3 regions of the Pseudoalteromonas sp. NEC-BIFX-2020_002 genome follow, and region 3 is predicted to be linked to each of the others. Evidence: predicted binding sites of a transcription regulator. Region 3 holds the regulator's gene; each other region holds the start of a gene.
The links. Region 3 encodes LexA, which represses DNA repair genes until DNA is damaged. Its sites were predicted from a motif close to TACTGTATNNNNATACAGTA; they were not measured.

Region 1: the regulator LexA is predicted to act here: its motif matches at 4,072-4,091, upstream of HJP15_RS04835 (YebG family protein).
Region 2: the regulator LexA is predicted to act here: its motif matches at 6,228-6,247, upstream of HJP15_RS01210 (LexA family protein).

The regions. Positions count from the first base shown of each region.
Region 1 is NZ_JABEPJ010000003.1:107,419-117,982, forward strand. Features, by position in the region: gene HJP15_RS04820 (MlaA family lipoprotein) at 1-423, shown strand, start outside; gene HJP15_RS04825 (EAL and HDOD domain-containing protein) at 562-1,785, opposite strand; gene putP (sodium/proline symporter PutP) at 2,154-3,632, shown strand; gene HJP15_RS04835 (YebG family protein) at 3,702-4,022, opposite strand; gene HJP15_RS04840 (ComEA family DNA-binding protein) at 4,285-4,581, shown strand; gene HJP15_RS04845 (DUF6170 family protein) at 4,595-4,912, opposite strand; gene dsbB (disulfide bond formation protein DsbB) at 4,909-5,421, opposite strand; gene fadR (fatty acid metabolism transcriptional regulator FadR) at 5,750-6,463, shown strand; gene HJP15_RS04860 (peroxiredoxin C) at 6,713-7,318, shown strand; gene HJP15_RS04865 (TonB-dependent receptor plug domain-containing protein) at 7,384-10,068, opposite strand; gene smpB (SsrA-binding protein SmpB) at 10,234-10,564, opposite strand, start outside.
Region 2 is NZ_JABEPJ010000001.1:267,741-278,304, forward strand. Features, by position in the region: gene HJP15_RS01165 (TonB-dependent receptor) at 1-1,070, opposite strand, end outside; gene HJP15_RS01170 (ion transporter) at 1,231-2,040, opposite strand; gene HJP15_RS01175 (hypothetical protein) at 2,142-2,363, shown strand; gene HJP15_RS01180 (hypothetical protein) at 2,356-2,643, shown strand; gene HJP15_RS01185 (hypothetical protein) at 2,648-3,097, shown strand; gene HJP15_RS01190 (YwbE family protein) at 3,155-3,349, shown strand; gene HJP15_RS01195 (DUF4240 domain-containing protein) at 3,346-3,864, shown strand; gene HJP15_RS01200 (hypothetical protein) at 3,969-4,433, shown strand; gene HJP15_RS01205 (Y-family DNA polymerase) at 4,548-5,810, opposite strand; gene HJP15_RS01210 (LexA family protein) at 5,798-6,211, opposite strand; gene HJP15_RS01215 (alanine/glycine:cation symporter family protein) at 6,639-8,045, shown strand; gene HJP15_RS01220 (patatin-like phospholipase family protein) at 8,119-9,162, shown strand; gene HJP15_RS01225 (hypothetical protein) at 9,302-9,778, opposite strand; gene HJP15_RS01230 (hypothetical protein) at 9,891-10,085, opposite strand; gene HJP15_RS01235 (lipid-binding SYLF domain-containing protein) at 10,469-10,564, opposite strand, start outside.
Region 3 is NZ_JABEPJ010000019.1:30,114-40,677, reverse strand. Features, by position in the region: gene ctaD (cytochrome c oxidase subunit I) at 1-519, opposite strand, end outside; gene coxB (cytochrome c oxidase subunit II) at 519-1,661, opposite strand; gene lexA (transcriptional repressor LexA) at 2,080-2,697, opposite strand; gene HJP15_RS17770 (PaaI family thioesterase) at 2,876-3,337, shown strand; gene HJP15_RS17765 (hypothetical protein) at 3,315-3,695, opposite strand; gene HJP15_RS17760 (hypothetical protein) at 3,904-4,614, shown strand; gene HJP15_RS17755 (endonuclease) at 4,817-5,470, shown strand; gene hmpA (NO-inducible flavohemoprotein) at 5,653-6,834, opposite strand; gene HJP15_RS17745 (NnrS family protein) at 6,857-8,089, opposite strand; gene HJP15_RS17740 (hypothetical protein) at 8,089-8,358, opposite strand; gene norR (nitric oxide reductase transcriptional regulator NorR) at 8,503-10,086, shown strand; gene HJP15_RS17730 (LysR family transcriptional regulator) at 10,095-10,564, opposite strand, start outside.

The sequences.
Region 1 (10,564 bases), on a different contig from region 3:
GTTAATTCAACCGTGGGTATTTTTGGTGTTTTTGATGTTGCCAGCTCTCTTGGTCTAAATATTATAGATGAAGATTTCGGACAAACCCTAGGTGTGTGGGGAGTCGGCGATGGTGCGTATTTAATGTTACCAGGTATGGGACCATCAACAGCGCGTAATCTAGCTGGCGATGTGGTCGATGGTTTTGTATTACCTGAGATAGCCTTAACCACACCACAAACAGTGCTAGTATTTGCTTTTAAAGCAATCGAAGCGCGAGCGTCATTAATTCCACAAGAAAGCTTACTGAATGAATCTTTAGACCCTTATATTTTTATGAAGGATATCTATTTCCAACGTCAGTTATATGAATTGTATGATGGTAATCCACCAATTGAGAAAGAGCCTGAAGATTTTGATGAAGACTTTTTAGAAAGTTTGTAATTGAAAACATAAAAAATGCCAGCTAAGCTGGCATTTTTTATGTTTATACTAATCTGCATAAATATTTGAACAATTTAACGAATTAAATAGCCCCCATATCTACGCTGATTGGTATTAGATGATTAGGCTGAAAGCTTATTATTCACCAAGTACTCTCATTTGTTCGTTTGCCCAGTTTACGGCGTCATGGTACGCATCTGGCACTTTATCTGTTGCTAAGCCAAGCTGCTCTTGTATTGCATTCGCGCCTTGCCAATTTGCTTGTTCATAGAGTTTTACTAAACGTAAGTATTGTGCCAGCAAGCCTTCGTCTTTAACGAGTGCTAATTTTATGTCATTGGATAGTGGTAACTTTTCCATAACACTTTCCATACTTTCATCGAGTATGGCATCCATTAACGACATCATACCGGTCAAAAATGCCATGCCTGTATCTTTAAATTTATTATGATTTATTGCGAGTAACTCAGTAAAGCGTGCGCGAGTGAGCGATAATCTAATTAGTTCTGCAGGTTTATCTGCGGCAACTTGAGATGCAAAAAGTAGCGATAAAAACTTTTTAATTTCTTGTGCGCCTAAAACAATTAAGGCTTGTTTTATGGTATTTATTTCAGCTCTTCGCTTGAATGCAGCAGAATTACTATAGCGCAGAAGTTTGTAAGATAAGTTTACATCTCTTTCAAAAACTTCAGTAATTTTCTTTAAGTTTAAGTCAACAGTCGACGTTTCATAGAGTAATTCAGCAAGTGCCATTTCTGATGGAGGCAGTGTTTTACTTTGTACCATTTCAGGTTTAGAAAAGAAAAACCCTTGAAAGTATGTAAACCCTAGTTCAAGTGCTAATTGATACTTTTCGTATGTTTCGACTTTCTCAGCCAATAATTTAATTTGTGGGAATGGCTTAATTGCTTCAATAACTTCATGGATAGTATCAAGTTCACAGGTCAAAAAGTCGATTTTGATGATATCAATAAAAGGGTAAAAATGACGCCATACAGGCTGGTGAATATAATCATCAAGCGCTAGGGTATAGCCTTTTTCTTTTAAGTCTTTGACTAAAGAAAGTAAACGTTTCCCTGGTTGAATTGTCTCTAATATTTCGACCACAATTTGTTCTTTGCCTAATAGAGTAGGGTAGCCTTTTTGCAGTGTGTCGAGTGTAAAGTTTATAAAAGCAGGTTTGTTATCGGTTAAATCTTCTAAACCAAAGTTAAACTGGCTGCCCTCAATTAGTCGCGAGGTCGCTTCATCGCCATCGATGTTGGGAAATACATTATCAACGCCATCACGAAATAGTAACTCGTAACCTACAAGTTTTTTTTCACGGTCTAGAATTGGTTGGCGCGCAGCATAAAAATACATAAACAACAGATCCACATCAGTTAAACGATTACATCAGCAATATAAGGTAAAACATAGCAAATAGCATTAACTATATTTTCAAAATTAAACCTATAGTATTGGTGTGTACCAGTGTATAGATCTTATCCTAGGGTAAATAGTCATTAATTTCCATTGATATACACTAAATTTACTGCTTTTCACAAAAAATCAGAATGTTCTCATATGGTTGCTAGATTAGTCGTACTAATTGGAGTTATTTACCCTTAGCATGATATAGTCAAGCACTAGGTTGGTTTTTACACCAATAATGTCTTATTTATAGCATTGATTTGCGAGTCATTATTAGGATTAAATGCCTGATTTAAACTTCTTTATCGGAGGCGAATTTGGAAACTGGAATGATTATTTCTTTGGCAGCATACTTTATTGTAATGCTCGGCATTGGTTTGTATGCATATAAACAGTCAACCAGCGATGTGTCGGGTTACATGCTTGGTGGTCGTAGTTTATCACCAGGTGTAGCTGCATTATCTGCAGGTGCATCAGATATGAGTGGCTGGATCTTGATGGGGCTACCTGGCGCTATGTTTGTTACTGGGTTTAGCAGTACATGGATTGCGTTAGGCTTAATTATCGGCGCATGGTTAAACTACTTTTTGGTCGCACCGCGATTACGTGTTTATACTGAAAAAGCGAATGACTCTATTACTATCCCAGATTACTTTTCAAATCGTTTTAACGACAACAGTAACTTACTGCGAGTAGTGTCTGCGGTTGTGATTATTGTTTTCTTTACTTTATATACCTCATCAGGTGTAGTGGCTGGTGGTAAATTATTTGAAAGTTCATTTGGTTTAAGTTATGAAATGGGACTTTATATTACAACAGGTGTTGTAGTTTTATATACTTTGTTCGGTGGGTTTTTAGCGGTAAGCCTGACTGATTTTGTACAAGGTTGTATTATGTTCATTGCTTTAATTTTAGTACCTACGGTGACTTATACATTACTAGAACAGCCTTTAACATCAACACTTAACAGTATTAACCCGCAAATGCTGCAATGGATTGGGGCAGGTTCTTTGGTGAGTATTATATCAGCAATGGCATGGGGGTTAGGCTATTTTGGTCAGCCGCATATTATTGTTAGATTTATGTCTGTTCGAAGCGTCAAAGATATGCCTACCGCACGTCGTATAGGTATGAGCTGGATGATAGTTGCAGCGTTAGGTGCGGTAGCTACGGGTTTATGTGGAGCTGCATATGCCTATGAAAATGGCATCGTTGTTGATGATCCAGAAACAATATTTCTTGTTTTATCTGAATTACTTTTCCACCCACTTATTGCAGGCTTTTTATTAGCCGCTATATTAGCGGCAATTATGAGTACAATATCTTCGCAACTATTAGTGAGCTCAAGCTCGTTAACAGAAGATTTTTATAAGACATTTATTCGTCGAGATGCCACAGATAAAGAGCTTGTATTAGTAGGGCGAATTAGTGTTGCTTTAGTTGCTATTTGTGCCATTTACTTAGCGTATGATAGAGATAGTTCTATTTTAGACTTAGTAAGCAACGCATGGGCTGGTTTTGGTGCTGCATTTGGTCCACTGGTTCTATTTAGTTTATATTGGAAAAGAATGAACTTTGAGGGCGCATTAGCTGGTATGGTCGTCGGTGCTGTAACCGTGTTAGTGTGGTTTTATGCGCCGATAGAGGTTAATGGTGAACATATCAGTAAGTTAATTTACGGTATTGTTCCTGGGTTTATTTTATCAAGTATTGCAATTGTTGCTGTAAGCTTAACAACAGCAGCGCCGAGTGAAAAAATTACGCTATTGTTTGATGATGTCGAGAAATCGCTTTAATCATAATGTGTAATTAAGAATAAAAAAGGAGCTAATTAGCTCCTTTTTTATTTGTATTTTAGCTAAACGTTAACTGGCTGCTTTTTCTTCTGTGTTTTTCAGATCAGTAACGCTACTTGCTTCTTTTTTAGATTTTGCAGATGAAGCCTTAATTGGTACTTCTTTTGCGCCTTTCAAAACATTCATGAAATCATCTTTGCTTTTTGCAATCTCAAGTGCGAGCGATTCAATTTGTTGCTCGCTTAAAGGCACATCGACCTTTTCTAGCATCGCCTCAAGTGATTCAGCGATATCGAGCATCTTGTCATACGCGTCAGCTTCTTTTTTAGTAGTAAACGTCATACGCTCGACTCCGTTTCTTTCTACAACATATTTAACAACAACAGCCATGATTTCTCCTGCCAACTTGCTTGGTGAATGATAATTCACCTTGATTGATTACTGTTTTTATGTACAGTAAATGTTTGTCCGGCTATTTGCAAGTGAACATTTTTATTTTTTTATTATCGGTACGGTTGACAAGATGGACGCTATTTACTTTATTTAAAAGGTCACACTTTTTCAGTATGGCTTTAATTAAAATCAGTCAAAAAGTGAGATCGCTTTATCAACTATTAACTGAGTCCACGAATGGACATCATGGAGGAGAAACATGAAGTTTTTAACTTTAATAGTCGTATTATTTGGTTTTGCAGTCGCCTTGCCAAGTTATGCGGTCGATAATAAGCCTGCTACAGCTAAAATTGCTCAAAAAGCTGAGGTTATTAATATTAATCAAGCAAACGTTGACCAATTGGTTCAATTACCAGGTATTGGTAAATCAAAAGCGCAGGCTATTATTGATTACCGTACTAAGCAGGGTAAATTTAAATCACTAGGTGAGCTTACTCAGGTTAAAGGTATTGGTGACAAAATCGTTGCAAAATTAGAAGGAAAAGTAACGCTTTAATTACAAAGGCGAGCTATTGCTCGCCTTGTTTCTCTTTATTATATAGTTTAATAGCCTCGGCTAAAAAAGGTTTTGAAAATTGTATTTCGACGGGCGTTGTCAATATTGGATAACTTATACCTGTGACAATTAATGCAAGTATCATCAGCCAGCCATCAATATAAACGAGTGAGAAAAACAATGGAATTAATAGAGTTAGCTTAGCGATACGTAGACTGATTTTTTGCATTGGGCTTAGCATGCTAAGTGCTATTGCGATTATATCTTGTCGCTGTCGCACTTTTAGATGCTTAAGTTGAGGTAACTGGCTTGATAAAAAAGCAGGCATCATAGACTCTTCTTAATGATTAAACGAGCGAAAACAACAGTTATTAATACAATACTGAATGCTGCAAATATCACTTCCATCCAAGCAGGCATACTCATTCCTAAAAATTCCCAATCAATATTACCGCAATCACCGGTTGCAGCAAAAAAATTTGGTATCCATTCGTGTAAAGGCAGCGGGAAATTCGGCTCAAATTCACAACTAAAAGCAAATGGGTCAGTCGTTGTTTGCATATCAATGTGCTCACGTGCGATCAGGTAGCCCCAAATACTGGCTGTTGCCCACGTCACAATACCTAAAAACCGAAAGATAAAATGGCTTGGTTTAATGGCGCCAATTAATCCGGCAACTAATAATCCCAGCATTGCAGTACGTTGATATATACACATAATGCAAGGCTCTAAGCCCATTTTATATTGAAAAAACAACGCAACAATTTCAAAGATAAATGCAGTCACTGCCAATAATATCCATGGAGTACGTTGCTGTGCTAAATTAGCTAACCAATTCATAAAACTTCCAATCAAAAACGCTGTAGTTAGATTATGACGTAGACGCTAAACCACACGCAAGGGTAAACATCACTTGTAGCTATAAAAAGTTATACGCTGTTATTTATTCTTTGATGAAAATATCGCGTTTCGTGATCGCTGTGTTTTAATATGTAAAAGACGCAAGATGTTATATTTTTATGGATAATCCTAATTATTAGTATAGATTGGAGTGGGAAATCAAATGAGGGCGTTCTGACTGACTTTACTTGTTAGTTTGGCTTCATCTGGTACAATCAGTCAGTTAACTTATAAAGTGATGTAATGTGATAACTCGAGTGGGAATTGAATGAGAATTTTTAAAGCTAAAAGTCCAGCTGGATTTGCGGAAGAGTACATTGTTGAATCAATTTGGAATGGTGATTTTCCTCCAGGCTCTATTCTTCCTGCTGAGCGTGAGTTATCAGAATTAATAGGTGTTACACGTACGACTTTACGCGAAGTGCTACAACGTTTAGCGCGTGATGGTTGGTTAACGATCCAACATGGTAAACCAACACGGGTTAACAACTTTTGGGAAACCTCAGGATTAAATATATTAGAAACGCTTGCGCGTCTTGATGAAGATAAAATGCCAGAGCTAACAGATCAATTATTATCTGCTAGAACTAATATTAGCGCAATTTATACTCGTGCAGCAATTAAACATGCACCAGATCGTGTGATTGAAATCTTATCACAAAGTGATGAGCTTGAAGATAGCGCACAAGCATTTGCAGATTATGATTATAAAGTTCACCATGAATTAGCGGTTGCCGGAAATAACCGTATTTATGTGTTAATTTTAAATGGCTTTAGAGGTTTTTACTCTAAAATAGCTTGTCATTACTTCTCTGATCCAGGCACACGTCAATTAGCGCGTCAGTTTTATAAAGACTTAACTATACTGGCCGAAAAGCGTGAACACGATGGCGCAATTTCATTGCTACGTAAATATGGTCATCAAACTGGTGAAGTATGGCAAAAAATTCGTGGTGACATGCCAGAAAATATTATGGATTAATGCAGTAAAATAGATGGATTGAAGAAACCTGCTTTTGCGGGTTTTTTTGTGTTCATTTTATGCATTAAAATATGTTCAATATTTTCGATTGGCTGCATCGGAAAATACGATTATCTATTTAAGCTTATTATCTCTAGAATATTTGGATAATTATGCATGTAAACCCTTGGTATTTCATTTTTTGATGCCATATTAAAGGCAAGCATTGCGTAAGCAATTAAAAGCAAACTCAAATATTTGGAGAATAAAATGGGTGTATTAGTAGGCCGCCAGGCACCAGACTTTACCGCTGCAGCAGTATTAGGTAACGGCGAGATCGTAGATAGCTACAATCTTCACGAAACAATTAAAGGTAAAAAAGCAGTTATTTTCTTTTACCCGTTAGATTTCACTTTCGTATGTCCTTCTGAACTAATTGCTTTTGACAAGCGTTTCGAAGAATTCCAAAAACGTGGTGTTGAAGTAATTGGTGTTTCAATTGATTCACAATTCTCACACAACGCATGGCGTAACACTGCTGTTGCAGATGGCGGCATTGGCCAAGTGCAATATGCATTAGTTGCAGACGTTAAACACGAAATTTGTAAAGCATATGACGTTGAGCACCCAGAAGCTGGCGTTGCATTTCGTGGTTCATTCTTAATCGACGAAGCAGGTAACGTTCGTCACCAAGTAGTGAACGACTTACCACTAGGTCGTAATATCGATGAAATGCTACGTATGGTTGATGCACTTGCATTTCATACTGAGCACGGTGAAGTATGTCCTGCTGGTTGGACTGAAGGTAAAAAAGGTATGGACGCAAGCCCTGCAGGCGTTGCTAAGTTCCTTTCTGAAAACGAAGGCGACCTATAATTTAGGCCTTTGTTTTAGAATATAAAAAACCCGCCAATTTGGCGGGTTTTTTTATGTGCTTTTATTTAGAACTTGTATGCAAGTTTAAAGTAAGCTTGGCGCCCGATAGCACTATGTGTCTTACTGTCAACGCCAAAAGAATCTGATGGTGCCTGTGGCGGTTCTTCATTTGTAAGGTTTGATGCACCTAAAGTTAGTGTTAATTCATCGAAACCTACATAACTGACTGATGTGTCGATTGAGGTCCAAGAATCAATATCAAAACGATCATTGTTTGTATCAGGTAAATCGTTGTAACCGCTTATATAGTTAATACCAACATTAGCAAGCCAGCTCTCATTACTCCAATCAACCCCTGCAACCCATCTAAATTCTGGATGTTGGAATTCACCATTAAGGTCTTCAGCGACAATACTCGTATTACCTTGTTTATCACTTTCAAACGATTGTTCTTCAAAATTTAGCGTGTAGGTTAAATTATAATTGAATTTGAATTCACCTAAGTTATCGGTATTTAAACGATAATTAAGATTTAAATCAAACCCATCCGTTTCTCGCCCGCCTATGTTTACGAATGTATCGTTGATCACTAAGATACGACCAAGATTACCACCTTGACTTGGTGCCCGTTGGACTAAAGCTTGATCGCTACCACAGCAGTCAACGAGTTTTTGAGCGCCAATTTTCTTAATGAGATCTTCTTGATCATAATTCCAGTAATCTACACCGACGCTAAAGTTATCAGTAGTTTGCCAAATAACACCTAAATTATAGTTACTTGATGTCTCTGGTTGTAAGTCAGGGTTACCAGCAACAATTGCGGTATATTCTGTAGGCTCGCAATCAGCTTCAGCGCCAGTTTGGCGACAACGCTCTTTATCAATAACGCTTGGTGATTCATCAGTTCGGCCAAGGTGCAATTGTACTAATGATGGCGCTCTAAATGCAGTTCCCCATGAACCACGAACAACCAAACTATCTAAAGGTGTCCAGCGAAAAGCAACTTTTGGGTCTGTGGTAGAGCCAAAGTCACTATAGTTTTCATGACGTAATGCTAATTGAAGCTCTAAAGTTTCAAGTACAGGCAAGCTTAACTCGGCAAAAATAGCCTTGTTATCACGTTCACCATTTGCCTGTGTTGCTTCAGTTCCAAAGATTTCACCACGTAAAAATTGTGCGTCAGGGTTATCTTCAATTCGTTCATTACGTGCTTCAAAGCCTATTGCTATTGCGGCCATATCATCACCCAACTCAAATAACTCACCAGAGATTGTGCCGTCAATAGATTGCATTGTTGAGGCGCCAGAGCGAGTAGTGGTTGTTTCAAAATAGGCAAGGGCAGCTTCAGTGTTGGTGCTTGGTTCAAATGGATTCCATAATCCTGAATCGATAGCTTCTTGAGTTCGAATTATATTAGGGAAACCATTAACTCCTTTTTCTACTGCGCTAGAGCGTATTGCTGAATATGCAACTTCCCAATCCCAGTCACTAAATGAGCCTCTAGCGCCTAAAACAGCGCGATAGTACTCAGAATCAACATCTTTTTGACGGTTGCCGATTTCGACTGTTCGTCGACGCATCGAAATATCTACACCGTGGAGGAAGTGGCTTGGATCATTAAAAAGAGGATGATTTGGATTATCCCCCATCATAGTTAATTCTGTAAAGCTTGGACTTGCTGCGCCTTCAATGAAGCTTGATGAGTGCTGAGCTGAAAATTCAGCAAAGCCTTCAATATTGTCTGTTATTTCTTGGCTTCCATTATAATTAAAGCTAATACGTTCTGTAGAAGGTACAAGAGTTGAGTGTGGCGCATAATCATAACGGCAAATATCACCGATGATAAGTGATTCGTCACAGGTGTCATTCCCCCATACATCTGCAAATATGGTCTGCCTAACGGGGTTACCTTCGGGGTCAATTCTGCTAACGGGTAAAGCAGCCCACTGAGCATCCGTAAGCATCGCGCGCGTAACTTCAACTGAACCTGGAAATCCTGATGAGCTTAATGAGTTATTACCGCCGCGAAAACGCTGATCTGCAGTGGCTGTATAGCTACGCTGTGAATTTAAAATAGCGTCACGCTTGTAATAATCAATAGAGAAATTGTGCTTGCTGGTGTTACTGCTACTTCCCCAAAGTAAAGTTAGATTTTGTTCATCACCCCCACCGTCAGCGGTGGTGCTTGTTTTTGCCGCAACTTCAAACCCATCAATATCATCACGTAGTATTATGTTTATAACACCAGCAACTGCATCAGAGCCATATGTTGCAGATGCGCCATCTTTTAAAATATCAACACGTTTAACAGATGACATTGGGATACTATTTAAATCTACAAAAGATGTTTCGATATCTTTAGCAAACGGGCTCACAGCAACACGGCGGCCATTAATTAACACCAATGTAGATGATGCACCAAGGCCTCTTAGTGCAACACTTGATCCACCATTGGCGGTGTCATCACTTGAATTACCTTGAGTGCTAAAAGTACCCGCACCTGATACAGGTAGTTTCTGTAAAGCACCTATTAAATCTGTTGAGCCTGTTGCGGCTAAATCTGCTGCCGATAATGATTGTACTGGTGATGGCCCTTCCATATCAGTACGTTTGATATGTGAGCCTGTGACTTGAATTCGCTCAACTTCTTTTGTTTCTGATGCGGAATAAGCTGTTGCAGAAAAGCCTACCGACAATGCTAGGGTTGTATAAGTAAGTAAATTTGGTGTAAATAAAACTGTTTTCTTCATCCTTAAGTCCTTGTTATAGTGTTGATATTATATTTTCAATAAACCAGTGATATCAATACCATGTAATCAAAATGTTATCAACTTGAGCGAAAGGTTAACTTATGAAGTTTTTTGTTTTAAGGTATAAAAATAAAAACGCCTAACAGGGTGTTAGGCGTTATAGGGTTAAGCTTTGTGTTTCATTAACCGTTCTTTCTCGCGGGACCAGTCTTTACTTTTACCGTCTTCGCGTTTGTCATGCATTTTCTTACCTTTACCGAGTTGAAATTCTAATTTAACCCAGCATTTTTTCCAATACATGGCTGTAGCGATTAATGAATAACCATCGCGTTCAGTTGCACCAATTAAGCGGTCTAACTCACGCCGACTCAATAAGAGCTTGCGATAACGCAGTGGATCACAAATTACATGGGTAGAGGCACTATTAAGTGGCTGAATTTGACTGCCAAGTAAAAATGCTTCGCCATTTTTAAGGTGAATATAAGTTTCAGAGATA
Region 2 (10,564 bases), on a different contig from region 3:
GCTAACGTATTAAATACTGAGCGTAATCCCTGTTTTTCTGACTTAATTAACGACTGTCCACCTGCTAGGTTTAAATCAGGGTTTGCTAAAACCGTTGAGTAAAAAAATACATTTTCGATGGATTGTTTATACACATCTAAATTGAATGCGGTATTACTAAAAATCTCTGCATCAGTGTATTTTATCTGTAAATTATGATTACCACGTGGCCCTTGTGGCGCTGCATTAAATGGCGTGCTTACAGCGTCTTTTATTGCGTAGGTTTTTTCACCTTTATTGATATCACCAATAACATCAACCCATGCAGAATCTTGTTGCGATTCAAAATAGTTGTAGGTCATTTGCAGTGATTTATCGGCATCAAAGTCATAACTTAGTTTAGTGAAGAAATTACGCGACTTTGCTTCAGATAATCCATATTGTGTACCGAGTGCATCACCTTCAGCGTCTCTTAATACGCCATTATTTTCAATACCTAAGCTGACAATATAGCTAAAGTCATCAATTTCACCTGATGCGGTTGTCGTTACTTTTAAACCGGCAGAGTCATCAAGTTTTACCGCACTAAATTGTGTCGATGCGGTTGTGTTTAAACTAAACTTACTGTTTGTTGCAGGCTTTTTAGTGATGTAGTTAATGATACCTCCCGCAGCACCATTACCATAAATAGAGGTCGCACCTTGAATAACTTCAATTCGTTCAATGACATGAGGATCTAATGAACGCATTCCTAAAGACCCATTTCTAAGTGGTGTTGATTGCGGGACACCGTCAATCATAACAAGTGCTGCACGGCCACGTAATGTTTGTGCAAAGTTACTTGATGTTCCACTGCTTGAGGCAATGCCGGGTACATACATTGCTAATATACTTTGCAGATCAGTGGTTACTTTAAGTTGTGCTGCGAGTTCTTTTTGGCCAATAATTGTTACCGATGATGGAATTTCATCAATACTTTCAGCGATACGGCTACCGGTAACTAAAATACGTTCTAAGTCTTGTGGTTCATCGTTGGCGGTTACTTGAGCTGAAATTATAAGTGCTAGGATGCTAAGGTTGGTTTTGATCATATTCTTAAAAATGCGCAATATAAAAATGGAACGTAATAATAAACTAATTGGAAATGATTCGCAATTGAGTTCCTCTTTAGGGTTGTGCACGCTTCTAAAATGATTTTATGGTTTTAAAGTGTAATGACACTGCATTTAAGAAGTGTCATTACACGAAGAGTTACATTTTTCTTTCACTAAGCAATGTCTTTAACTCACTTAATTGTGTTTTTAATTCGTTTATTTGCCCTTGTGTTGCTGGCATATCATTAATGTTTGTTTGCTCTTCACGCGCATTGCGGTGCTCCTCAGACATTACCTCTAAAATAGCGCCTACCATCATGTTCAAAAACACAAAAGCGGTCAAAAATATAAATGTAAGGTAATAGATCCAGCTTAGCTTATACACGGCCATGGTTTCATACATGACGTCGGTCCAATCTTCAAATGTTGCCACTCTGAACAGAGTAAGCATCGAAATAGACACATCCCCCCATAAAACAGGGTTTATTTCAGAAAATAACATACTTCCTGTTGCTGCATAGATATAAAAAATAACAAACATTAGAAGGGCGATATAGCCCATTTGTGGGATAGCTTTAAGCAGAGAGTTAACTAATAAACGCAGTTCAGGAACCATTGATACCAGGCGTAGAACGCGAAAAATACGTAGCAACCGTGCTATAAATACACTTGAGCCTGCAGCAGGGTATAAACTGCCTACGACTACTATTAAATCAAAGATGTTCCACCCTTTGGAAAAAAAGTCTTTGATGCCTTTACTCGCGATATAACGAATGATCAACTCAATCAAGAAAAAGACGGTGATGCCAATATCCATCCAATGTAAAAAAAACTCAACCGTTGGATGTAGTGAGTAAGTATGTGCGCCTACTGTTAATGCAGAAATTATAATAACTACAATAACAAATGATTGAAATATTTTACTTTTATCGATACGCTGGAACAGCTCGTGTAACTGCGACAACATCATAATTATCCCTTAACGGTTATAAATAAAAACGAGTGCAATATACAGCAAAATAGTCATGGATGAATTACTTTTCCGGTTTTAAATGTAAGGAATTTTTAATGCTTTTCAATATGCTAAAGCTCGCTATAAGTGCGATGCTAGTGGTTTTTTTAACCGCATGTAGCTCAAATTCACGTTACCATGAAATTCAATCTGCACGGTTAGGTGAATGTAATTATATGGCTGATAAAGAGTATCATGAGTGCATAAAGCGCCAAGAAGATGGCTACGATGAGTTTAAAAAGCAACGAGCAGAGCAGCAAGCGACTAAAAATGACTAAAACACAAAAGCAATTCGATAAAGTACTGCGTGTCAATTTAACGCGAGCTTGTGAAGAAATTAAAGATGAACTAAGTGAATTTAGTTGGCTAACTCATGAGATAGATTTAAGTAAACCAACTACATCACTTAAATTAAGCTGTTACTTTAAAGATCAATTAGCGCTTGAGCAAGCAACGAAAAATCAAGATACTCAATTAGTTAAAAATATAATAAGTAAAAAACTTGCAAGCATTGATTTAACAGTCAAAAAATTTATATTTAGCGCTGACAATCTTTAGGATTATGATGTTTTCTAATTTAACGAATAAACAAAAGCAGCGTGGGCTGCTCATATTAGCAGGTTTATTTTTTATATTTGGGCTTTATCAGCTTCAACAACCCGTAGGTGCAAATCATGTGCTAAGCAATGGCTTTGTAGTGGCCATAGCGTTCTGGGCGTTTTCACGACGTTATAGTCAGCAGTTTTTAGAAAAAAATATGGTTACAGCGGCTATTACACGTGAAGGCAATGAGTTAATCATTAAACAAAGTATGGTAAATAAACTATCTCGGCTTGATATCCCCCGTATTAGCAAAATAACAATTGGTGACAATTACTTAAGTTGTATATTGGATGGCAATGGTCAAGGTTTTGATTTTCAATTAGTGGGTAAAGCGTGCGAGCTCAAAACACATATGTGCTCAATTTTAGCAGCTAATGAGCAGCAAACTATTCAAATCACTCTTGTTTAATTTGGTATTGCGATCACATAAGGCTATAATTCTACAAAATAGTAATAGAGATCAATAATGACTGTTCCTACTCGTTCACAAATTACCCCTGGTAGCGAAGTTAATATCGTTTTAAAAGAAGATCAGCGTAGCGGCACATTGACCCAAGGTGTTGTTGAGCGCCTACTCACTAAATCACCTAACCATCCTCATGGTATTAAAGTTCGTTTAGAGGATGGACAAGTAGGGCGAGTGAAAGAGATATTGTCATGAGTGTACTTACCCCCGCTGAATTTTGGCAATTGGTTACCGTAGAAGATAAAACCGCTGAGCCAGAGTCAGTGAGCGAGCGTTTAAAAAACTTACTTACAGATTTAGACGACGATCAGTTAATTGAATTCGATAAGCAATTTAGTCTCTGTATGCGACAAAGTTTTACGTGGGAGTTATTTGGCGCAGCGTTTGTAATGGCAGGCTGTAACGATGAGTATGGTTTTTCAGAGTTTCGCTGTTGGTTAATATCTCGTGGCGAAGCTGCTTTTAACGCAGCCCTCGATAATGCAGATTCATTGGCCGATTGCACGCCTGTATACCATTTAAATGAGCAACCCTATCCCTATTTAGATGAGTATGATCTTATTGCAGGATTACTGTACGAAGAGCGCAATGAAGATGAATTACCTTTTGCTCCATCAGGGCAAGAACAGCCTAAAGGTAAACGCTTTAAAGACAAAGCTAAGTTTTTAAAACTCGCGTATCCGCAATTATTTGCTAAATATTGGCAATAATTTTAACTATAAAAAGTAAACAACGATTCATTATAGGTTTGTTTAATTTTAATAGACATTGCATGCTATGCTGTAAATACAAACCACTCTAAGTCAGGTATTTAATGGGCTATCGTAAAATATTACTGTGTTTCGTGTTTGTTTTTTTTAGCACTACAATCAGTGCTAAAACTGAACTACCAAGCAATAAAAGTCAGTTTATTAGTTTGTTAAACACTAAAGTAGGTACGTATAAGTTAGTTTCAGGCAGCGCGAGTGTGTGCACTGATGGGCAATTATCATGGTTTGATAAAAGCGCGCCAAGCCTAGGGTTTAAACTAGGTGAAGGGATTGTTTTTACCGCCTTGCATCATGGAACGCAAACGAATAAAACGGCAAACTTTTGTTTAGTGACGACTAAATACAAATACACAACGCAAAGAGTTACGCTATCGCTGCGCCATACTCGCTGTGAAAATCAGGCTGATAATTTAGATACGAGCCAAATGCTGCATTTCATCTCGCCTACGCGTATTCAATACAGTGTTGAAAATACCAATGTACGCTGTGAGTTTGAGCGCCAGCCATAATACCAATTTTATTAAAAACGTGATCATTCTAGCAAATTAAGTAACTCACTAACTACGTTAAAAATTACTTATATAGAACAACTACATATCATAATTTTTCCTTGTTATAACCTTTTATAAGTTACAGCTTATTTTTGGCAAATGTAGCCAGCGAGTGGTGTATTGTGGAGATAAAAATTCACGTTTCATATGCCACGCTTGGCTTTGTTGCTGACTTGCCAAAGCAAGCGTATTGCTGCCATAACGCGCATTTACAGAATCCAAACATTTCATTAGTTTAATGTTATTTTTATTCGGCGTAAAAAGATCTGATTGCTGAAATTGCTGTGAACTAAGCTCTAATGCTCCCACGCCACACTTATAAAAGCGAACATTTTGTTGGTATAATTGTGCAAAAACCTCGCTAATTGCATTGGCAAATACACAGCTATCAGCGCTAGATGTGGGCAGCTCATACACTAATGATTTTTTATAAGCGTTTAGTTCATGTGGGGAGCTTGCCACAAATAATAATAAGCGTTTAGTTAAAGAGCGTTGCAGACGCAATTTTCGAGCAACAATAGTACAATGGTTTATCAAGGCTGTTTTTAATACCGTTGGATCTGTTAAACGTTCACCAAAGCTACGAGTCGAAAAAATTTCACGTTTATCTTGGCGTACTTCATCCCACTCTAAACAGGTTCGGCCGTTTAGTTCATCCACAGTACGAGCCAGTACCACATTAAATAAGCGTTTCATTTGCAGTGGATCTTGTTTTGCCAAATCAAGTGCACTGTTAATATGAAGTTGCTTTAACTTTTTGGCTAAACGTTTGCCCACTCCCCATATATCAGCGACATCCATCGCAGCTAAAATACGCAGTCGCGCTTGTTCGCTATCAATGACAGCAACCCCGTTAAAACCCTTAAGCTTTTTAGCTGCATGATTTGCTGCTTTGGCCAAAGTGGGCGTTGAGCCAAAGCCGACCCCCACAGGTAATTTAGTTTCACGCCATACTGTACGGCGGATCAAGTGTCCGTACTGATGCCAATCATTAATTAAAGGAGTAAAACCGGTAAAATGTAAAAATGACTCATCAATTGAATATATATATTGTTTATCACAAAAACGACTGATCACATTCATCATTCTATCGCTTAAATCTGCGTATAACTCATAGTTAGATGAACGAACGATTACTTTATGCTTAGCCAATAAATGCTTAACTTTAAAATAAGGTTGGAATTTAGGAATATTTAAACGCCGTGCTATAGGGCAAATAGCGCACACGCAGCCATCATTATTAGTAAGTACTACCACCGGTTTTGAACGAATTGCGGGATCAAATACTTTTTCTGCACTGGCATAAAATGCTACAGCATCCACTAAGGCGTACATTGGTGTAGCTCAGGACTTGGACGATGTAATCGAATAGAGCGAGTGACAACACCTTCTAATTGAAATTCATCGGCATCACTTAGTTGCACAGGTGAATATAAAGCTGAGGCTGAGAGTAAGCGGGCATTAGTTTTGTCTAATAGCTTACATACAAATAAGCCATTTAAATTAGCCACAATAACGTCCCCATTTTTGGCTTCTTCAGCGCGATCCACAAGCAATAAGTCACCATCAAAAATGCCAACGCCTTGCATTGACTCCCCAGAAGCCACACCGATAAATGTCGCATCGGGATGTTTAATTAATAATTGATCCAAAGATAAACCAAGTTCTTTATATTGGGCGGCTGGCGATTCAAACCCGCATACGCCCGCTTCGATATATATAGGAATGACATGCATAGATAAAAACACATTATACTGTATGTTTATACAGTATAATGTAAAATTAGCTAAAAAGCCAAGCAGGGGGTGACAGTAAATTAATTACTAAAACTTAAATACATGATTTTTATGTTTATTATTTTTTTCTTTCTAAAGTCTAGCTGTGTCTTTTCATCAATATAGAGAAACCATTATTTATAGTGAAATATTCAGCCAGACATAAGTACTTACTCAAATGCTGCTGAGTTCAAACGCTAAGTGATGGCTACTTTGTTTATTGTAGGTAATTTCTTCTAGTAAAAATAAAAAATTCCCTTTAACGTTAATAGCTTCTTGATTATTTAACAAATCACGATAAAGTGCATATTAAATAAAAATACGCATTTAGTGATTTGTTATTCATAAAGGTGCTAGGTTTAATACTTGAGTTCAAGAAGGGATAAACATGTTTAACACAGTTGTAGGCAGCATCAATAATCTTTTATGGGGTGAAGGGCAAGTCCTTATTTATATCCTGCTGTTTACCGGTATTTGGTTTTCAGTGCGACTAAAAGCTGTGCAAATTCTAAAATTTAAACATATGTTTAGCCTGCTTAAAGGCAGCAGTAAATGTAATAAAGACGATATAAGCTCTTTTCAAGCGCTTTGCACAGGCTTAAGTGCCCGTGTTGGCACGGGGAATTTAGCCGGTGTAGCGGTTGCTATATCACTGGGTGGCAGTGGCGCAATATTTTGGATGTGGGTCATTGCTATATTAGGCATGGCCACAGGCTTTGCTGAAAGCGTGCTTGGTCAAGTATATAAAGTACGCGATAGCCAAGGTGAATTTAGAGGCGGCCCTGCTTATTATATTAAACAAGGTTTAAATAGCCGCAGTCTCGCTATTGCATTCGCATTGTGCTTATTTTTAGGTTACGGCTTTACCTTTAGCGCTATGCAAACCAATACCATAACCGATGCACTTAATTTCGCATTTGAAATTCCAACATTCTACTCTGGTATTGTTATAACCATCCTCGCAGGCTCTATTATATTAGGTGGCTTCAAAGCCATTGCACGCTTTGCTGAACGAGTAGTGCCCGTGATGGGGATTATATTTGTGCTGGCTGCGGTCATTATTACACTACTCAACTTTAGCCAAGTACCTGCTATGTTAAAGGATATATTCCTATCTGCGTTTGGCCTGCAAGAAGCCGGTGCGGGGGCAATGGGAGCTGCAATAAAAAATGGTATACAACGGGGTTTATATTCAAACGAAGCAGGCGCGGGCAGTGTGCCGCATGCATCAGCTAGCGCCTCACCAACACCTAACCACCCTGTAACTCAAGGATATATTCAAATGCTGGGTGTATTCTTCGATACTATTGTACTGTGTAGCTGCACCGCGGTGATCATCTTACTTGCTAATGTGGATATTAGCGGCGAGATGGAAGGTATTCGTTTAACGCAAGCAGCTATGACCGCACATTTAGCACAGGGTGGCGTATATTTTGTGGCTGCAGCCATTACTTTATTTGCGTTTACTTCTGTAGTGGCCAACTACGCCTATGCAGAAAGCAACCTGCACTTATTTAAGCTTGATAATAAAATAGGGCGCGGCATTTATACACTATTATATTTATCAATGATGATGTGGGGCGCGTCTGCAACATTAAAAGAGGTGTGGGATTTAGCCGATATTGCGCTGGGTTTGATGACCGTGGTTAACGTTATTGCCATTATATTACTCACCCCGACTATTTTAAATGTAACAGATGATTATAATAAGCAAAGAGCCCAAGGTATTGAACCTAAATTTAATGCAAAAAATGTCATTATTCAAGGTAAGACCGAAAAGGGTATTTGGCATTAAATAGCTCGCTTATGCTGAATGTTTAATTGAATAAATATTCAGTGTAATCGCGCTAAAATAATTAAGTATTACCATGATAGAGATATATGCAGGTAAAACTGCTGCAAAAATAATTGCCGAACAAGGCTTTAAAGCACCGCTTTTTAATACCTTTTTAGGTGCATCCGGTGGGCCTAAATGGTTTACTTTATTTGGTTTAGATAAGTATATTTTTGGTGAGTTTTTTAAAAATAGAACGACGCAATTAAACTTAGTTGGCTCATCAGCCGGCGCATTTCGTGCCGCGTGTTTTGCACAAAAGGATCCTGTTGCAGCGATTGAGCGTTTAGCTAAATCGTATTCCCAAACACGTTACTCAACCGCTAAACCAACACCAGCAGAAATAACCGAAAAAGCAAAACAGTTATTAGACGATGTTTTTGCCCAAACAGGTGTTGCCGAAATCATTAATAATCCTATTTTTAAAGCACACTTTATTGTCGCTAAATCAAATGGCTTTGTAGGCAGCGATCATAAAGCATTACAGTTATTAGGCTTAACAAAAAGCTATTTGTATAATCGAGTTGATCGCCGATTTTTAAAAAATCAATACGAGCGTTTTATTTATCAAGCACCTAATAGTGATTTTTCAATTGAAGACAGTTATAAAATTAAAACTACACAATTAGATTTAACGAGCGAAAATTTAAAAGATGCTTTGTTAGCATCTGGTTCAATCCCATTAGTTATGCAAGGTATAAAAAATATAGCTGGATCGCCGCCTGGTATGTACCGCGACGGCGGCATTGTTGACTATCATTTTGATTTAAAAATTAACAACCCAGGTTTGATTTTATACCCACATTTTAATTCAGATCCCAAGGCAGGGTGGTTCGATAAAAATTTAAAACGTAAAGTAGCCACAGAAAATTACGATAACGTGGTAATGATCACCCCGTCTAAAAAATTCATCGCCAGCTTACCTTACGGGAAAATACCAGACAGAACAGACTTTACAAAACTCGATACCGACACCCGAATAAAATATTGGAATACCGTATTTAGCGAAACCGAAAAACTAGCCGACGCATTTGATAAAAATCTAACAATAGGTAAGTTTGAAGTAAAGACAATTTAAGAATGTGAGTTTTTTTATGCTTATTGATCATACTGTCTATACAGCCCATTAGTTATGGTACGTAATATTAAAGAAAAGGGCGAAAAGCCCTTTTTTATTAATGATTTAAGCTTGTTGTCAGTTGGGACAGTTTGTCTTGCTATTTAATCTTTATATATGGCGTCATTAACTTATTTAGCTCTTCTAAAAAACCATTTAAATTAGAGCAAGCTTCCATTCTGTATTTATCAATCATTTCTAAGGCAGTTGGTTCATCAGTATCTTCACTTGCTGTTTTAGTACTATTGAAAGATACGGCTGATTTATGTATTTCATCTAGAAACGTATAGACCCCTGAAGGTTTTGGGAATAGTACTTTTGATGCATGAAATGAACAAATAAAGTAGCTAAAAGTAACGTCAGAAATATATCCCTTAGTATATTCTTGATAAAGTCTTTGTGAATCTAAATAAACTTTAAATCTCTTTTCAAACAGAGCTAACCTAAGGTTACTCTTTTGTATTCGACACTGAGTGAAAGCAACCAAAAGTGCCATTAAAGCTATGATGTTTGTACTAGTAAGTGAAGGAGTATATGAATTAATTACTGTTAGATAATCTATAGTGTTGACAGGCATTTTTTGTCCTTTTTTATTTGTTAAGTTTAGAATAACAAATAGTTGAAGGTGATAAAAACTATTTAATTTAATGGCTTAGTTTACTGCATGGTCAACTAAATTTGAGTTTTTGCTAACTTCCAGTTCTTTCTGATATTTCTCTAATTATATCTAATAGTTGATTTTGTAATTCAGGTAAATATACATCTTGTGTTTTATTTTGCTCCTTAAGTGTTTTGTACATATTTTCAGATTTCCTTGCTGACCATTTGTATCGGTGAACTAGCTGAACATCAGAAGGCTTAACTTTTCCCCAAGGGGTGGTCATTGTATTATCGTAATCTGAAATTCTGCAATCTACGCATGGGCGAGTAGGAGAAAATAGCCTAGATAAATTATTGAGATTTGGTTTGGCTGAGCGTTTGATAAAAGTATAGCTATAAGAAAATTTGAATTAAAATTAATTGAAAAATTTAAGCTATAAGTTATTTTTAGCTGATAGCTGATAGCTGATAGCTGATAGCTGATAGCTGATAGCTGATAGCTGATAGCTGATAGCTGATAGCTGATAGCTGATAGCTGATAGCTGATAGCTGATAGCTGATAGCTGATAGCTGATAGCCTATAATCTATCTTATGTTAAATAGTGTTGAATAAATTAAAGCGGGCGTAATTACACAAACTAGCCCACTTTTAGAGGGGTTTGAATACTTAATTTAGCTCAGAATCTACCCAAAATTTAGTCCCTTTTAATACAGCTTGTAATGCAAGGCCACTTTCGGTCAATGAGTAAACAGTTACTTGATC
Region 3 (10,564 bases):
GATATGCACAGCAAACACAAAAAACGCGGTGTTATCGTTACTGTATGTAGTAGAAAGTGGTGCATAAAATGTCCAACCAAATGCAGGGCCACCACCAGGCATAAATAATGAGGCTAATAGAATTAAAAACGCGAATGGTAAAATCCAAAAACTCCAATTATTCATTCGAGGTAACGCCATATCTGGCGCACCGATCATCAAGGGCACCATCCAGTTTGCCAGCCCTGTGAAAGCAGGCATAACAGCACCAAATACCATGATCAAGCCATGTACTGTAGTCATTTGATTAAAGAAGTGAGGATCAACTAATTGTAGCCCCGGCTGAAACAACTCAGCGCGTATAACCATCGCCATCGCGCCACCAATTAAAAACATGGTCAACGAGAAAATTAAATATAAGCTGCCAATGTCTTTATGGTTAGTTGTGTACAACCAACGCTTAAACCCTTTTGCAGGGTGATGATGTCCGCCGTCATGATGCCCAGCTTCATTATGTTGTTGCTCTGTTACGCTACTCATTATTTAGCCTCCGAAGTTGCATCAATCGCGGCTTGTATTTGACTCGGTTGAATCACATCCCCAGTATCATTACCCCATGCATTACGTTTATAGGTAACGACAGCTGCCAATTGCTTAATTGATAACTGCTTAACAAATGCTTGCATCGCAGTACCTGGGCGACCATTAATCACCACATCAATATGATCATTAATATCCCCCAACACCACAGGATTACCTTTGAGCGCAGGAAATACACCTGGTAAACCCATTCCTGTTGGTTGATGGCATGCGGCGCAACTAGCCATATACACTTGCTCTCCCAACACCATTAACTCCTCTTTAGGGAGGGTTTGGTCAAGCAGGGCTGCATCTGCTGCTGCTGCCGTTTTTTTGGCTTGCTTCGCTTGTTGCAACCAATCGGTAAACGCTTGCTCAGACTTAGCCTCAACAACAACAGGCATAAAACCATGATCTTTACCACATAGCTCAGCACACTGACCTCGATAAATTCCCTCTTCATTAATTTTGGTCCACGTTTCATTGATAAAGCCAGGGTTTGCATCTTTTTTTACAGCAAAATCAGGTACCCACCAAGAGTGGATAACATCGTCTGAAGTCATCAAAAAACGTACTTTTTTATTAATAGGTAATACCAATGGTTTATCAACTTCAAGTAGATAGGTGTTTGTTTTATCTGCTTGGTTGGAAATTTGATCTTGAGGGGTTGATAGAATAGAGTAAAAAGCAACGTCTTCACCCATGTATTCATAATGCCACTTCCACTGCGACCCCGTAATTTTAATGGTCAAATCTGCTTTGCTGGCATCTTCCATCGAAATTAGAGTTTTAGTAGCGGGTACCGCCATAGCGATTAAGATTACAAATGGTATTGCCGTCCAGAGGATTTCTACTTTTGTACTTTCATGGAATTGGGCAGGTTTTGCCCCTTTTGATTTTCGGTGATGGATTAGTGCCCAAAACATAACCGCGAACACAATTACACCAATCACACAACATATAATAAATATTGTCATGTGCAGTTGATAAACATCATTACTTATATCTGTTACGCCCTTTCGCATATTAAATTGGCTATTTGCCAATACTTGCTGCGGTAGAACAAACAATATAAGCCACAAGGTAGAGCTCAGTTTACCCATGTGACGACTCCTTTGAATGCTATTGCAAAAATGCAAAGCGAAAAGGCGGCACTGCTATTAAATCGCGCCAATTCGTTTATTGTTATTTTAACTGAAAGTTAACAATTTATTTATACCACAGGCATAAACACACTCATTAAAGAGCAATTGTTAATACAGTGTATTAACCAATTAGTTAAAAAATGAACAATTAGCAAGTTTTAATGGCAATTAAATTTTATTTTACTGCAAAAATAACAACTAAAAATCAGCGCGTTATTTTCCAAAGGAAGGTAATATTAAATAGCTAAAAGCAGTGGATAAGTAGGGGTAATAAGGCTTTGAATGGTACTTACAAGTGTGGGTTCTAATATATTAGGGGTTAAAAAATGTAAAGCATCAAACTTCAGCTATTTGATGCCACTCTATGAAAAAGTTATTACATCCAATCGGCGTTACGAATAACACCAACAGCCAAACCTTCTATATTGAAAGATTCATGCTCTAGATCAACTTCAATTGCGCAGAAGTCATCATTTTCAGCATGTAAGAAAACTTTTTTCCCAGCTTTTTCAATACGCTTAACGGTTACATCATCATCAACACGTGCCACCACTACTTGGCCATTTTCAGCCACTTGAGTACGATGTACAGCTAATAAGTCACCATCCATAATGCCAATATCTTTCATGCTCATGCCCTGTACACGCAGTAAAAAGTCAGCAGCTGGCTTAAATAACAGCGGATCAACTTGGCAATGGCTTTCAACATGTTGCTCAGCCAATATAGGTTCACCCGCGGCCACCCTACCAATAAGCGGTAAACCTAGTTGCTCTGGCTCATCTTCTTCAACCAGTTGAATACCTCGGCTTGCACCAGGTTTCATTTTAATCACACCTTTTTTAGCAAGTGCTTTTAAATGCTCTTCTGCCGCATTTGCACTTTTAAAACCTAGCGTCTGCGCAATTTCTGCACGCGTTGGTGGCATGCCTGTATCTTTGATAAAAGCTTTAATAAGTTCGAGAATTTGAGCTTGGCGATTCGTTAATGGGCGCATACAACTGGGTTTCCATACAGTACATTTAACTGTGAGTATATACAGTTATATGAAAATCGCAAATTTAAATTGGCTTAAATAAAACCATAAATATTGATTGAATTTATTAGTATGAAGTTACCGATATGAATGTTAAAAAGTATAAAGTAAATTTAAACCCATTGGAGAATATGGACATATGAGTATTTGGTATCAACCTATCACCCTTGAACAATGCAAAAGTCTTGATAACGGTATAAATGGACAAGGCACATTAATGAAAACCATGGGCATTGAGATTAGTGAAATTGGTGACGATTACCTCGTTGCAACTATGCCAGCCATCCCTGAGCATCATAACCCAATGGGAATAGTGCACGGTGGTGCTAATGTTGTTTTAGCTGAAACCGTCGCCAGTTATGCCGCTAATTTTGTGGTCGATTTCACAAACTTTTACTGCGTTGGACAAGAGATCAATGCGAACCATTTAAAAGCATCACGTAATGGCACGTTAACAGCAATAGCTAAGCCACTGCATTTGGGTAAGCGAACATCTGTATGGGAAGTAAAAATAACCAACAGCCGAGGTGAATTATGCTGCGTATCGAGGATGACCGCAGCAGTTGTTGAGCGTAAAATTAGCTCTGAACAGGATAAATAGTAATTTCAACACCGGCACCTATTGCAGATATGCGTAACAAGGTATCAACCTGTAATGCTTGATTAAAGCACTTTGGCGAGGTACCTGATTCAAAGCCAAGATCAAAAGTACGCTTTGAGCACGATAACCATTGTTTTAATGCTGCACGCGAACACGACTCTATTAACTCGCATAAGTGATTAATCGCCTTATCAGGAGAGGTTACTTCTCCTTTAGATTCAATGCGTGCAAGCTGTCGGTACTCATCTTTATCATAATGTAAAACCACAGCACTCTTTTTTAAGTCTGCAACTAACAGGCTAATATCTTGTTTGGATTCAAGCTCAAGATCTACATTTAAAAATTGAATTTCCGACATTATTTCTCTTTTATCTCACATTAAAAACAATGCAAACTTTAACCTATTTTTGCTTTTATACCAAATAATCTATCCCCAAGTCACCTCAAGATACATAATTCAACGTTTTATCTAAGCTAAAATCTACATGCGACAATTTGCCACATTGGCAAACCGAGTATAGCTTATAAAATACCGCGCTGAAAAATAATAACAAACAGGTAGTAATATGAATAAACGCATTTTTAAACACGCTCGTAAATTTCACAAATGGCTCGGGTATTTACTAGCAATTCAAATTTTTGCCTGGTTGTTAGGTGGTTTAGTAATGAGCGCAATCCCTCTTGAAAAAGTGCACGGTAAGCATCTTGCAGCACGCTCAATTAATAACCCATTTAATCAAGCCGATTACCCTACCTCACTTGATAATATTGTCTTGCAAGTTCCACAGCCAACTCAAATAACTTATAGTCATTTTTTAACCACCCCAATAATTACAGTGAATAACAGCGAAGGTGAGCATAGCTTTAATGGCCTTACTGGGCGCCCGCTTTTAGCACCGAGTAAAACCCAAATTATTGCAAATGCCTACGCTCATTTATTAATAGAAGCAAAAGTTAATAATGCTGTAATACTAACAACAGGCCCTCGTGAAGTGGGTTATAAACAAAATATTTGGCAAGTAACTTTTGACGACACCTTTAGCACAACGTTATATCTATCAGCAGATAATGGAAACGTTATTACTGTACGCAGTACTATTTGGCGTATTTTTGACTTTTTTTGGATGCTACATATTATGGATTACGACGAACGAGAAGACTTTAATAATCCATTACTGATCAGTTTTTCTGCCTGTAGCGTGTTATTTTGTATCACTGGATTTATTTTACTACTACAAAACTTCAGGTTGCCTCGACGTAAACGAACTCGCACATAAAATTCTCTTAATGGTGATGGCGATAACCACACGCCATCGCCGACTAAATTGCATATAAAAATATGCAATGTAAACTTTCTGATCTATAAAAATATACATTAGTTTAATTATTAAGTACTTAAGCTCGTCCGTTCAGCTGATTTACGCTATTGAATAATAACTCTAAAATACGCCCTCCTGTAGTTCACTTAAGTGATTGGATATGCCGTATTTTATTATTGCCTTATTGGCATCGCTGTTTAGTTTTAACCTTAATGCCGAGCAATTTACTCGCTTTTCTACAGCGAAAAGGCATTTAATCAAAACATTACCTACCGACGCTAAAAGCATTTATTGTGGCTGCGACATAAAACGCCAAGGTAAAAAGCTCGTTCCCGATCCAACTCAGTGCGGTTATGTACCGCGTAATGCAATAACCCGCTCAGGAAAACCAAATGCACGCGCTGTACGCATTGAGTGGGAGCACATTGTACCTGCATGGGAATTTGGTCACCAACTACAATGCTGGCAAGATGGCGGGCGAAAAAATTGCGTTAAAACCAGTGCTCAATTTCGTAAGATGGAAGCCGATATACATAACCTCGCGCCAGCCATTGGTGAAATAAATGCAGATCGCTCTAATTATCGATTTGGAATGATAGCGGGGGATGCTAGCCAATATGGCCGTTGCCAAGTAAAGGTCGACTTTAAACAACGCGTAGTTGAACCCCCTCTTTACTCGAGAAAACGTATCGCAGATGCTTATTTTTATATGCAAAAAACGTATGGATTAAAAATTTCGAGCAAACAACAAAAACTATTTAGCGCATGGCAACATCAAGAATTAGCCCAAAAAATCAGCAACACCAAGTTATAGGTAAACGGTTGATTGGGCTAACTCGCAATAAGTCAAATATTGACGCGTAAACTCGCTTTATTAAATCCGCAATATTAAGCTTTATAAAGGGTACTTTTATATTTTCTAGCCAAGTCACCTCAAGATGCAAGCGTCTTGAGGTGACTTGGATATATAAAGCACCCGACCTAATTTCAGGCCAGTTAAAGATCTTGATGTGGACCAAATACCTCATAATGAATGCGTGCAGCATCCACGCCTAGAGTAAGTAACTGCTGTTTAATTGCCGCCATGAAACCACTTGGCCCACAAATATAAAAGTCGCCTTCTGCCAGTGGTAATTGCTCAGCAACACGTGCAACATCCATTAAACCTGAAAAGTCAGACTCCTCGCCACCTTGGTTTAACCAAGTATGGTGTGTTAATCGAGCATGCGCTTCGCCCTGCTCACGAATAAATTGATCAAACGAGTGCTGTTGTTTATTTTCACAGGCATGTAAATACGTCACTGGCTGATTAGATTGCTCACTTAGTAATGTTTGCAGCATTGCTAACATAGGTGTTTGCCCAACGCCCGCAGAGATTAATACCGCAGGCTTATCTTCTGAACGTAGAAAGAAATCTCCCGCTGGCGGATAAAGATCAACAAAGCTGCCTTCTTCCAATGAATGTAAATAGTTAGACACAATCCCCGGTGCTGGAAGCAATTCTTTTTTCACGCTAATACGGTAACTTTTACCATTACTTTGCTGTGAAATAGAATATTGGCGGATCTCACTGTACTGTGCATTATCGGGTTGTACTTTAATCCCTAAATATTGCCCGGGTTTATGAGTGATCACTGCTTTTGAATCTAATGGTCTTAATATAAAGCTGGTCACTAACTGCGATTCAACCTGCTTATGTGCAATGATAAAACGACGCGTCCCAGACCAACCACCATGGTTATTTTTGCTATGGGCATACAAAGCCGCTTCTTCGGTAATACAGATATCTGCAAGTAATGCGTACGCTTCACGCCAAGCATATTCAACTTCTGGGGTAAACTGCTCTGGGATCAGCTCTTTTAATGTGCCAATTAAGTGACCGCCAACTATCGGGTAATGCTCCGGTAAAATATGCATACTGGCATGCTTATGATTAATACGCGCAAGCGACTCTTTCAAAACACCTAAATTATCAATATTTTGGGCATATGCAGCCAGCGCATTAAAAAGCGCAAATTGCTGACGACCACTGCGTTGATTAGCCATATTAAAAATATCTTGCAGTTCAGGGTTATGGCTAAACATACGCTTATAAAAATGATCAGTAACCACAGTACCGGCCTCAGCTAACAAAGGGACTGTGCTTTTAACTATTTCAATGGTTTTATCAGATAACATACTACTTCCTAAAGCTAAATTACTAACCATTACGCCCATCAACACGACGCCGCGTTAAAATAGGAATGCAATGGATCAAGAACAACAAAAAGGCCACTAACCACAAAACAGCACTTAGCTGCCACGTAATATGCGGCCCAATAACAAAGGGTAATAACGAACGAACAATCGCTGCAACAAGCACCAAAGCAAACGCCACGGCCATTGTGTGTGGAATAATTAAAGGCCGGCCTGTATGGCCATGAGATACGCGTGTCATCATCGCAAGAATCATCATGCCAATCGTACCGATGGTGATCATATGTAGTGCGTCTTTAAACAAAATAACAGGGCTATAGAAACTTAGTGCAACCAATGCTAAACCAAACCCAAGAGCTAGATACGAGAAGTGCAACGACCATAGCAGTGGCACTTTGAGCATTTTATTATTCCACCACAACAATGAGCGGCTTAAATGCAATACAGCAACAACGGCCAATACCCAACCGGGATTAACACTTGATATGAATAGTTGGCTGATAAAATAAAACGCGACAGCAAATAACGAGCTGTAAAGCAGCACTTTATCCAAACGTGGAATACGTACTTGTTCAGCTAAATCTAAGCCGCGAGCGGTAAAAAAGGGCAGTACTCGCCCTGCCACCACGCCTACCAATAAGGTCATGACCAAAACGGCGGTATCGACAGTAGCCAAAGCCAACAGCATTTTTTGCTCAATGGCGAGCCATAAATAAACACTATTGAGCACGCACAATGCACCTAGTATTGGCAAAAACTGGTAGTTATTTTTACTTTTGGCTTTTAGTAGCATATTTGCCAGCGCTGCAATTGCGCCTAGCCACCAGATTAATTGGAAAAATAATACCGCATATAAATTGGCGTTCTCGAGCCCCAATCCAGTAATAAAAAATGAACCTCGAGCAAGGAGCCAAATCACCGTGAGTAGCATTAATTTGTAACCACTTAAACTCGGCACACCGGTCCACGTTTGAGCCGCTGTTAATAAAAAACCAACAGCAACCGCACCGGCAAAGCCAAACATCATCTCGTGCGCATGCCAAAGTGTCGCGGGCATACTTAAGCCCCAGCTAACATGGCCCGTTAAAATAAGTAACCAATAACCGATCGACAAAAAAGCCAGTAGACCACCGGCTAAAAAAGAAGGCCTAAATGCCAACATCCATAATGGCCATTGGCTTACTTGATAAAACTTAATGCGTGCAGGCACTGGTTCCGTCAGATTTATTGGTTGCATTAGCGTACTTCCTTTCCTAATCCATTAAGCGCCACACAGCGCAGCACATAACTAATTTTCAAAACAGTCGCAGCAAGAATTGTTGATATATGCGCCACTATTTGTAACGTCATCGGCAAGTAATGAGCATACGGATAACTCAATAAAACCGTCACCAGCATAAACACTGTACTTACACCTAAAGCAACATTTGCCCCCGTTAGTAAGCGAGTATAAAAATCACCAACAGTGGAAGCAGGATAATAATCATTCGATATTGGTATCAACATAAAAAACCCTCACTACGTTACATATAACAAGCTATTGCACAGAGCGAGCCAATATTAAATTCCTATTAAATACATAAACTTAAAATTAAACACATTGACAACCATGTCATTATGACTCATCCTTGAAAGTGCAAATAAACACATATGAGTCAAATTGACATGCTCAATAACAATACCTTGATTAGTAGCGCGCTTAAATTAGCCACGCTCAGCACCCAAAACCCACATTTTGAGTTACTGATCCAATGCATTAATGAGGTCGTGCCTAGCGATGCAATTGCACTGCTTACACGCCAAGGTGATGTATTAAAGCCAGTGGCTATTCAAGGTCTCATGCCTGACACGCTCGGCAGGCGCTTTATTATTGATGAACACCCGCGTTTACAAGCCATTTGTAGCGCCAGTCAACCACTTCAATTTGCCCATGATTGCCCACTCCCTGACCCATACGATGGTTTGTTGTATGCTAAAACGGGCGATATTCCTGTGCATGCTTGTTTAGGTGTGCCTTTGCTTGATAGTGAAGGTAAATTACTAGGCGTGATCACACTCGACAGCCTTGATGCGCACGCATTTGATACACTAAACCTTGATTACTTAGCTCAGCTTGGCACATTGTGCGCCGCGCATTTGCATACCGCGCTGCAACTACAGCAGTATCAGCACCACGCACAACATAGCAGCGCTTTAGTACAAGCGCTTAATCACGAAGCTATCACCCGCGATGGCATCGAGATCATCGGCGAAAGCCCAGCAATACAAAGCCTAAAAAACGATATTAAGCTCGTCGCAGGCTCTGAGTTTAGCGTGCTGATCCAAGGTAACACTGGCGTAGGTAAAGAGCTTGTTGCTCGCAACATACATTTGCATTCAAAACGTAGTGAACAGCCGCTAATACACTTAAATTGTGCTTCATTACCAGAGAACCTCGCCGAAAGTGAATTTTTTGGGCATGCTAAAGGCGCATTTACTGGCGCTCATAATGCGCGCCAAGGTAAGTTTCAACTGGCCGATGGCGGTACGTTATTTTTAGATGAAATTGGTGAGCTCCCGCTTGCCATGCAAAGCAAGCTATTGCGCGTATTGCAAAGCGGCGAGATCCAAACTGTTGGCGAAGATGAGATAAAATATGTAGATGTACGCGTTATTGCAGCCACTAACCGAGACTTAAAAGACGAAGTCGCCCAAGGACGCTTTAGAGCCGACTTATATCATCGTTTAAGTGTTTACCCCCTCAATGTTGCACCACTAAAACAACGCGAAAACGATGTTATTTTACTCGCGGGCTACTTTGTTGAAAAAACTGCTCGTAAGCTCGCCATCAAACAATTAAAACTCAGCGTTGAATCTCAATTGTTACTCACTCAATATGAGTGGCCAGGCAACGTCCGCGAACTTGAGCACGTGATCAGCCGTGCAGCCTTAAAAGCAAAACAAAGTCAGTGGCAACAAGCAATAATCACTATCGAACCTATCCATTGTGAGCTTAATCTTAATGCAACTCCCGCTCCACCGACGACACTCATAGTAGAGAGTAGCGATAAAATTAATAATCACAACCTCTCGCTCAAACAAGCAACAGATACATTTACGCATCACTTAATAAGCCAACAACTTGAACAACATAACTATAATTGGGCCAGTGTGGCACGAACACTAAAAGTTGATCGCGCTAACTTAGTACGGCTCGCTAAGCGCCTTGGTATTGAAGTAAAAAAATCCATTTAATTTACACATTACTTTTTAAAATAGGCTTTTAAAAGCTGGCTGAATGCCTGCACCTTCGCTGTTCTATGTACCAAATGATGCGTCACAAGCCATAGATCTGTTGGCCAACTAAGTTCATTAGGTAGAATTTGCACTAAATCTGGATACTGCGCCGCCACATTATGCTGCAAACCACCAATACCTAATCCTTTTACAATAGCACGGGTTGCCTCTGATGTTTCTGACACTCGTAGCTTAACTTGCCCAGCTGGAATATTCTCATCAACCCATGCAAAATAAGGCACTCTTGCGTTGTAACCGACTACACCTGACACAAAGTTATGTAACGGCAGTTGTTTCACCGTTTTAGGTATCCCATATTTATCAATATAACGTTGTGATGCATAAAGCCCCGATGATAAATGCGCTAAATGCTGCGCAATATAATCACCTTCATCAGGTCTTGGACCAGCGCGCACAGCAATATGAGCTTGGCCAT